2 regions of the Micromonospora sp. CA-259024 genome follow, and region 2 is predicted to be linked to the other one. Evidence: predicted binding sites of a transcription regulator. Region 2 holds the regulator's gene; the other holds the start of a gene.

Region 1 (4,410 bases), on a different contig from region 2:
CGCAGCAGCGCGGCGGTCATCCGTTTGACCGTCCGCTCCGAGACGTGCAGCTCTTCGGCGATGTCGACGGTGTTGCGGCCCGCGGCGATCGACCGCAGCAGCCGACGTTCCTCGCCGTCGAGGTCGATCGGTGTGGCGTGTGCGGGTCGCAGCATGGCGTGCAGCAATGTGGCCGGCAGCACCGCCCAGCCGTCGAGGATGGCCAGCAGTGGGGGCAGCAGCTCCTCCGGTTCGCTGGTCTTGGGTAGGAACCCCTCGGCACCGGCCCGCAGCGCCTCCAGCGCCGGTGTGGCGTCGGCGGAGCCGGACATCGCGACCACGCGTACCCGTGGGGTGGTCCGCCGGATCGCGGCCACCGCCCGGATACCGCCGGGTGGTGGCATGTGCAGGTCGACCAGGGCCAGGTCGGGGTGGCAGCGGCTGATCAGCGCGGCCGCGGCGGCGGCGTCGCCGGTCGAGGCGACCACCTCGGCGCGGCCGTCGGTGGTGATCGGGAGCAGCAACTCCAGGCCGCGGACGAAGAGGGGGTGATCGTCCACGACAACGAGTCGCATGGTGGAGGCTCCCGGCATGTCTGGGCCGTTCCCCAGCGGGTACCGATCATGCGGGTACGCACCGAACGAGGGGAGTCGGGTGGATGCGCGCACGGCACGGTTTGCAGGGTCTGCTGCGAGGATTGCGCCGAATGGAGCCCGAGCCGGGTGATCACCGACCACCGGTGGCCGATTCCGAGTTGCTGCTGCGGGTGTTGTGCCACGAGTTCCGTACCCCGATCAGCGCCCTGACGTCGCTGACCCGCGCCCTGGCCGACGAGCACCGCGAGCTGACCACCGCCGATCGGCGGGCGATCACGGAGCTGGCCCGCGACCAGGCCGTCCATCTGCAGAGCCTGCTGCGCGGCGCGACCGCCGGCACCGGCGCTCTGGCGCTGGCCCCACACCCCGAGCCGGCCGTCCCTCTGGCGGGCATCCTGCGCGAGGCCGCCGCGCTGGTGCCGGCGCGTCGACGGCGCGCTCGGGCCACCCGGAGGGCCGGCTCCTGCCCGGTGCCGTCCGGGAGGACCCGGCAGGTGCTGGTCAACCTGGTGGAGAACGCCCTGCGGCACGGGCCGGCCGAGGGGCAGATCGGGCTCTACGCGACGCTGCGGGGAGCCGGTCTGAGCATCCTGGTCACCGACGAGGGCCGGGTGGACGACGCGCTGCTGGCCGCGCTTCGCCGTCCCGCACCAGCTGTCGGGATGTCGGGCCTGGGGCTGTGGATCGTACGGCAGCTCGTCACGACCGATGGGGGAGTGCTGCGGGCGCACCGACTGCGGCCGCGCGGCGTGGCGTTGGAGGTGCTGCTGCCGGTGTCCCGCCCGGTGCGCTGACCCGGGCGGGACACGGGTTGGCCCGCTCGGGTCACCGGGGCGGGAAGGGCCTTGCCGCCAGTTTCCCGTACCGAGGAGGTCGGATGTTCAGCCATGTCAAGGATCTACAGTTCGAGGCCAAACCGGACGGCCCGGACGCGGCGTTCGCCCGCCGGTTGCAGGAGGTGCTGGGCGGCAAGTGGGGCGAGATGACCGTCGCCAACCAGTACCTGTTCCAGGGCTGGAACTGCCGGCTGCCCGGCAAGTACAAGGACCTGCTGCTCGACGTCGGCACCGAGGAGATGGGCCACGTCGAGATGATCGTCACGATGATCACCCGGCTGCTGGACAGCGCACCGCTGTCGTTGTCGGAGGGCATCGCGGAGGACCCGGGGGGCGCGGCGACCTACGCCGGGTCGAACCCGGCGCACTTCATCCATGGCGGTGGCGGGGCCTTGCCCGTTGACTCCAGCGGAGTGCCCTGGAACGGCGCGTTCATCACCGCGAGCGGCAACCTGCTGGCCGACTTCCAGCTCAACGTCACCGCGGAGGCGCAGGGGCGGCTCCAGGTCGCCCGGTTGTTCCACATGACCGACGACGCAGGCGTCAAGCAGATGCTGCGCTTCCTGCTGGCCCGCGACACGATGCACCAGAACATGTGGCTGGCGGCGATCGAGCAGCTCAAGGAGGACGGCCTGGAGGAGATGCCGGTGCCGGAGGCGTTCCCGGACTCCGGTGAGTTCACCGAGGAGTACGGCCACACCTACCTGGGCTTCTCGTCGGGCACCGATGCCGCCGAGGGGCGTTGGGCGTCCGGGCCCGCGCCGGATGGCAAGGGCGAGTTCCGGTACGACGACAATCCGCGCGCGAACGCCCCGGAGCCGGTGCTGCCCCCGGGGGACCCGCGGTTGTACGGCACCAATCCGGGTGTGCCCGGCGCGGTCGTGAACATGGTGAAGAGCAAGCTCACCTGACGTGTCTCGGCGGGTCGCCCGCCGGTCCCGGGCGGCCCGACGGACAGGCCGGGAGAGTGGTCTGGGTCACAGAGCGGAACAAGGGGAACGCTTTGTTACTTGAGCCAGACACGCTCAACTCAACGCGATAGCAGGTGTTCGATGGCAACTCTTCCGGTACTTCCCCTGACCGACGCCGTGCTCCTGCCCGGCATGGTCATCCCGGTGACCCTCGACCCGACCACCCAGGCCGCGATCGACGCTGCCCGGGCGACCGGCGACCGCAAGCTGCTGGCCGTGCCGCGTATCGACGGCGAGTACGGCCCGGTCGGCGTGGTCGCCACCATCGAGAAGGTCGGCCGGCTGCCCGAGGGTGAGCCCGCCGCCGTCATCCGTGGCCTGTCCCGGGCCCGGATCGGCTCCGGCGTGCCCGGCCCCGGCGCCGCACTCTGGGTCGAGGCGACCGAACTCGACGAACCCGCCTACGCCGGTCGGGCTCGGGAACTCGCTCGCGAGTACCGCGCCCTGGTGACCTCCGTGCTCCAGCAGCGGGGCGCCTGGCAGGTCATCGACGCGGTGGAGCGGATGACCGACCTCTCCGAACTGGCCGACTCGGCCGGCTACGCGCCCTGGCTGACGCTGGACCAGAAGACCGAGCTGCTCGCCGCGCCGGACGTCACCGCCCGGCTGGAGCTGCTGGTCGGCTGGGTGAAGGACTACCTGGCCGAGCAGGAGGTCACCGAGCAGATCAACAGTGACGTCCGCGAGGGGCTGGAGAAGTCCCAGCGGGAGTTCCTGCTGCGCCAGCAGCTCGCCGCGATCCGCAAGGAACTGGGCGAGGACGAGCCGGACGGCTCCGCCGACTACCGGTCCCGCGTCGAGTCCGCCGAGCTGCCGGAGAAGGTTCGCGAGGCCGCCCTTCGCGAGGTCGGCAAGCTGGAGCGGGCCAGTGACGCCTCCCCGGAGGCGGGCTGGATCCGCACCTGGCTGGACACCGTCCTGGAGATGCCGTGGGGTACGCGTACCCAGGACAACACCGACCTGGCCGCGGCCCGGGCGGTGCTCGACGCCGACCACGCCGGCCTGGCCGACGTGAAGGACCGCATCCTGGAGTACCTGGCCGTGCGCAACCGCCGTGCCGAGCGCAACCTCGGTGTGGTCGGCGGACGCGGCTCCGGCGCGGTGCTCGCCCTCGCCGGTCCTCCCGGAGTGGGCAAGACCAGCCTCGGCGAGTCGGTGGCCCGGGCGCTCGGGCGCAATTTCGTCCGGGTCTCGCTCGGCGGTGTCCGCGACGAGGCGGAGATCCGCGGGCACCGGCGCACCTACGTGGGCGCGCTGCCCGGTCGGATCGTCCGCGCGCTGCGCGAGGCCGGCTCGATGAACCCGGTCGTCCTGCTCGACGAGGTGGACAAGCTGGCCGCCGGCTACGCCGGTGACCCGGCCGCCGCCCTGCTGGAGGTGCTCGACCCGGCGCAGAACCACACCTTCCGGGACCACTACCTGGAGGTCGACCTCGATCTGTCCGACGTGCTCTTCCTGGCCACCGCCAACGTGGTGGAGTCCATCCCCGGCCCGCTACTGGACCGGATGGAGCTGGTCACCCTGGACGGGTACACCGAGGACGAGAAGGTCGCCATCGCCCGGGACCACCTGCTGCCCCGGCAGCTGGAGCGGGCCGGGCTGACCGCCGACGAGGTCAGCGTCGCCGACGAGGCTCTCGCGCTGATCGCGGGGGAGTACACCCGGGAGGCAGGCGTCCGGCAGCTCGAGCGTGCCCTGGCCAAGATCCTGCGCAAGGTGGCGGTGACGCTGGCGACCGACCCGACGCCCGCACGTGTCGGCACCGACAACCTCTCCGGTTACCTGGGTCGGCCGAAGTTCACCCCGGAGTCGGCCGAACGCACCGCCGTACCCGGCGTGGCCACCGGCCTGGCCGTCACCGGCGCCGGAGGCGACGTGCTCTTCATCGAGGCGACAAGCATGGAGGGCGAGCCGGGGCTGACCCTCACCGGCCAGCTCGGTGACGTGATGAAGGAGTCGGCGCAGATCGCGCTCTCCTACCTGCGCTCCAACGGGCGTCGGTTCGGCATCGACCCGAACGCCCTCGCG
Region 2 (4,410 bases):
CTGGACAACGTCAGCGGGTGGGTCCTTCGGTCCACCTGAACGCTGCGGCTGCGTGGGTCGCACCCTCACGAAGGTAGAAGCGGTGCGCCTCGGTTCGGGCCAGACCGGACTCCAGGAAGACGTAGTCGGCGCCCTGTTCGTGCGCCCACGCCCTGGCCGCCGCCAGGAGGTTTGCGCCGACACCCCGGGAGCGCCAGTCGGGGTGCACAGCGAGATCCTCGATCGAAGCCCGACGGCCGAAGCGCACCGAGAGGATGTCCACGTAGACGCTGGCCACACCGACCAACTGATCCTCATCCGATCGCGCCTCGAAGAGCGCGGCGTCTTCGTGGGCGAGCAATTGCGCGGTCCGCTCGACGGCGCGGTCGCGGTCCCAATCCACGGGACGGCTACCGGGAGGGGCGAAAAGCCACTCCAGCCCCGTGACGAACTGAGCCTCGGCGCCCCGCTGGAACCGTCGAACGTGGATTGCCATAAGAGCATCATCGGCTGCGCTGTCGATGCAGTGGACCCGCCCATGCCAACGGTTGCGGAATTGCTCCCCATGGGGACTACCGCAGCACCCGGCGGCGGGTTACCGTTTCGCCGCAGCAGCCAGGGTCCGCAGGCAGCGTTGCCAAACGCGGGCGAGAGCGGAAGGTTGGCCGGTGAGCGTGCAGGAGTCGACTTTCCACGGCTTCGCCAACCCCGTCGATCCGACTCCGGCGGAGTTGCGAGCCTGGGCGTACAAGCCCGATTCGGTGCCGTTGGCCTCGATGCCACCCGACTGGGACCTGTTGGTCTCCGGCGACCGCCTGGTGCTGACACTCTTCGAGTTGGCGATGGACCCGACCTGCCCGGCGCGGCGTTTCGCGCTGCACTGCCTCTACATCTACGCGGCCGACGGCATTCGGACGAACTTCCGCGCCCACCCCAAGCGTCGCTTCCGCAAGCTCGTCGAGCAGGCCGAGCGTGACGGCGACGAGCTGATGAAGATCTGGGCGCACAACGGCCGGGTGCTGCTGGCTCGACCGGACCTCTTCGTCTACCGCGACTGGTGCGAGGGCGGCCTGGTCCGGGAGAACCGCCGCCTCGGCTGAGGCGGACGACGGTTCAGGCGCCCGCCTTCGACGAGAACGGCGAACGGGCCGGGACCCCCCGTGGGTCCCGGCCCGTACGTCGGCTTCCGGTCAGTCCTGCTTCCGTTCGGTCTCGGCCGGGGCCTTGTCGCCGCCGTGGTCGCCCTGTTCGGCGAACCGGCCGGCCTTGATCTGGTCCCGGAAGGTTCCCTTGGTCACCTTGTCGAACTTCTCCCGAACGGTGTCGGCCAGGCCTCCCAACCGGTCCTCCGTCTGCTGGGCCACCTTCTCTGCCGGCTCCGTCATCGCTCCCCCTCGCCATGCCGGTAGTCCGTATTGAGATGATTGGACCCTTATCGACAGGCTAACCGAACCGGCCCGGACCGCGCCGGGATTCCGGTGCGGTCCGGGCCGAAGAAGCGGAACCGGGTGAGCGGCTGATCAGCGATCGGGCGTACGGCGGGGCCGCCAGACCACCAGCGCGGTGGAAGTGCGATTGGTCGGCACCAGATCCCGGCCCGGGAAGCGGGCCAGCGACTCCAGCTCGGCCACCCGGCGGTACGCGGCGTCCAGCTCCGCCTCCAGCCGGGCCACCCGCTGCTGCGCCTGCTCCAGCAGCCGCTCCAGCCCGATGATCCGCTTGACGCCGGCCAGGTTGATCCCGTCGTCCTGGCTGAGCCGCTGCACCTCGCGCAGCAGCACCACGTCGCGGACGCTGTACCGACGCCCGCCACCAGCGGCCCGGCCGGGCTGCACCAGCCCCAGTCGGTCGTACTGGCGCAGGGTCTGTGGGTGCATCCCCGCCATTCGGGCCGCAACCGAGATCATCAGCACCTTGGCCTCGTAGGCAGGGTCGCCCGAACCGAGGAACTCGCCCGACATCCCGCTCACCTCCGCGTCCATTCCACCGGACTAACTGACCCGACGCACCCGCGCGTCGAGATGTTCCCGGGCTGCCGGCGGGCTCTGCTCGGCGAACGCCTCCAGCGCCGTACGCGCCTCGTCCGACAGCCGGGCCGGCACCACCACGTCCAACGTGACCAGCAGGTCACCGGCCTGCCCGTCGCGGCGGACCACACCCTTGCCGCGGGCCCGCAGCACCCGCCCGCTCGGCGTGCCCGGCGGAACCCGCAGGGTCACCGCGCCGTCGAGCGTGGGCACCCGCAGGTCCGTGCCGAGCACGGCCTCCGCGAAGGTGACCGGCACGGTCAGCGTCAGGTCGTCGCCGGTACGCCCGAACAGCTCGTCCGGCCGAACCTTGACGTGCACGAACAGGTCACCGGCAGGGCCACCACGCTCACCCGGCTCACCGCGCCCGGCCAGCCGGATGCGCTGGCCGTCGGCCACCCCGGCCGGGAAGCGCACGTTCATCGTGCGGGTCTTGGTGACACCGCCGCTGCCGTGGCACTCCGGGCACTTCTCCTCGACCACGGTGCCGACGCCCTGGCAGGTGCGGCACGGCTCGGAGAAGCTGAACGACCCCTGGTTGCGGGTGGTCACGCCGGCACCGTGGCAGACCGGGCAGGTTTGCGGCTGGGTGCCGGGCTTGGCCCCGTTGCCGTGGCAGGTTTCGCAGACTCCCGGCGCACGCAGCGTCAGGGGCAACGTCACCCCGCGCACCGCGTCACCGAAGTCGAGCGCCACTTCCGTCTCCACGTCCCGACCACGGGCCGGGCCGCGCGGCGCGGCCTGCCCACCACCCTGACCGCCGGTGAAGATCGAACTGAACAGGTCCTGGAAACCGGTGCCGCCGAAGCGACGGTCACCGCCCCCGCCGCCGAACATGTCGGAGACGTCGAACGGCATGCCACCCGCCTGGCCCCCGCCCCGGGCGTTGCGCCGGAACGCGCCCGAGCCGAACAGCGAGCGCATCTCGTCGTACTCGCGGCGGCGGCCGGTGTCGGACAGCACGTTGTACGCCTCGGACGCGGCCTTGAACCGCTCCTCGGCCTTCGGGTCGCCCGGGTTGTGGTCCGGGTGCGACTCCCGGGCCACCTTGCGGTACGCCTTCTTGATGTCATCCGCGGAGGCGGCCTTGTCCACGCCCAGCACGGCGTAGAAGTCCTTCTCGATCCAGTCTTTCGAACTCACCGGTCCACCCCCTTCCGACCGCCGTGGCCCGGCCGTCCCGCCCCCCGCTGCGCGCGGGGCGGGACGGCCCGGTCACTCTCTCGCACTATTCCGGATCCGCGACCGCGACCAGCGCGGGACGCAGCAGCCGCTCACCGAGCTGGTAGCCGCGCCGCATGACCTGCACGCAGGTCGGCTCGCTGACCTCGGCCGAGGTCTGGTGCGCGACCGCCTCGTGCCGGGTCGGGTCGAACGGGTCGCCCTGCTCGCCGAAGGCGTTCAGGCCGAACTTGCCCAGCGCGCTGGTGAGCTGTTCCGCCACCGTGCCGAACGGCCCGACCAGGTCGCCATGTTCCCGGGCCCGGTCCAGGTCGTCCAGGATCGGCAGCAGCGCGGCCAGCACCGAACCGGTCGCCTGCTCCTGCACCAGGCTGCGGTCCCGATCGACCCGCTTGCGGTAGTTGGCGTACTCCGCCGACACCCGTTGCAGGTCCCTGGTCCGCTCGTCCAGCTCGGCCCGGAGCGCCTCCAACTCGGCGCCGAGCGGGCTGCCCGTGCCACCGCCGTCGACCGGCTGTGCCGGGGCGTCCACCACCGGCGGCCCGGACGGCTCCGGACCGTCGGTGGAGTTGACCTCGACCTCGATCTCGTCGACCACGATCTCGGCGTCCTCGACAAGGCCCTCGGCCGGGGCGTCACCGCCCGCGTCGGCGGCGGTGCCCTCCGGCTCGGCTGTGTCGACGAGCTTGCGGTTGTTGCGGATGACGACCCGCTCCCCGTCGCCGGTGGTCGGCTCCGTGGGCGCGGAGCCACCCGGCGTCGACCCGGTGTCGCCCGGGTCGGCGGCTCGTGGCTTCTGCGTCATGCGGCTACCTCATCCCCTTCGCCGTGGATACGTGTCGGAGGCCGACGGTCACTTCTTGCCGTCCTCGTCCACGATCTCCGCGTCGACCACGTCGTCGGCACCGCCGGCCTGGGCGCCGGTCGCGCCGGTCGCACCCGGGCCGGCCTCGCCACCCGGCTGCTGGCCCTGCTCGGCCTGCTGCGAGTAGAGCAGCGAGCCGGCCTGCTGGGAGACCTGGGCCAGCTTCTCGTGGGCGGACTTGATCTTCTCGATGTCCTGGCCGCCGAGGGCACCGCGCAGCTCGCCCAGTGCCTCGTTGAGCTGCTCGCGGTTCTCGCTGGGCAGCTTGTCGCCGCTCTCGGCGAGGAACTTCTCGGTCTGCCACTGGAGCGCCTCGGCCACGTTGCGGGTCTCGGCGTCGTCGCGACGGCGCTTGTC

The links. The regulator HspR, encoded in region 2, represses chaperone genes until heat shock. The targets are predictions, from matches to a motif close to TTGAGTNNNNNNNACTCAA.
Region 1: the regulator HspR is predicted to act here: its motif matches at 2,422-2,440, upstream of lon (endopeptidase La).

The regions. Positions count from the first base shown of each region.
Region 1 is NZ_JBNJND010000001.1:1,738,171-1,742,580, forward strand. It holds gene ACQEUX_RS07250 (response regulator) at 1-554, opposite strand, end outside; gene ACQEUX_RS07255 (sensor histidine kinase) at 686-1,369, shown strand; gene ACQEUX_RS07260 (manganese catalase family protein) at 1,453-2,322, shown strand; gene lon (endopeptidase La) at 2,464-4,410, shown strand, end outside.
Region 2 is NZ_JBNJND010000002.1:1,873,164-1,877,573, reverse strand. It holds gene ACQEUX_RS28245 (GNAT family N-acetyltransferase) at 11-475, opposite strand; gene ACQEUX_RS28240 (hypothetical protein) at 648-1,079, shown strand; gene ACQEUX_RS28235 (hypothetical protein) at 1,170-1,364, opposite strand; gene ACQEUX_RS28230 (heat shock protein transcriptional repressor HspR) at 1,500-1,940, opposite strand; gene dnaJ (molecular chaperone DnaJ) at 1,971-3,149, opposite strand; gene grpE (nucleotide exchange factor GrpE) at 3,235-3,993, opposite strand; gene dnaK (molecular chaperone DnaK) at 4,042-4,410, opposite strand, start outside.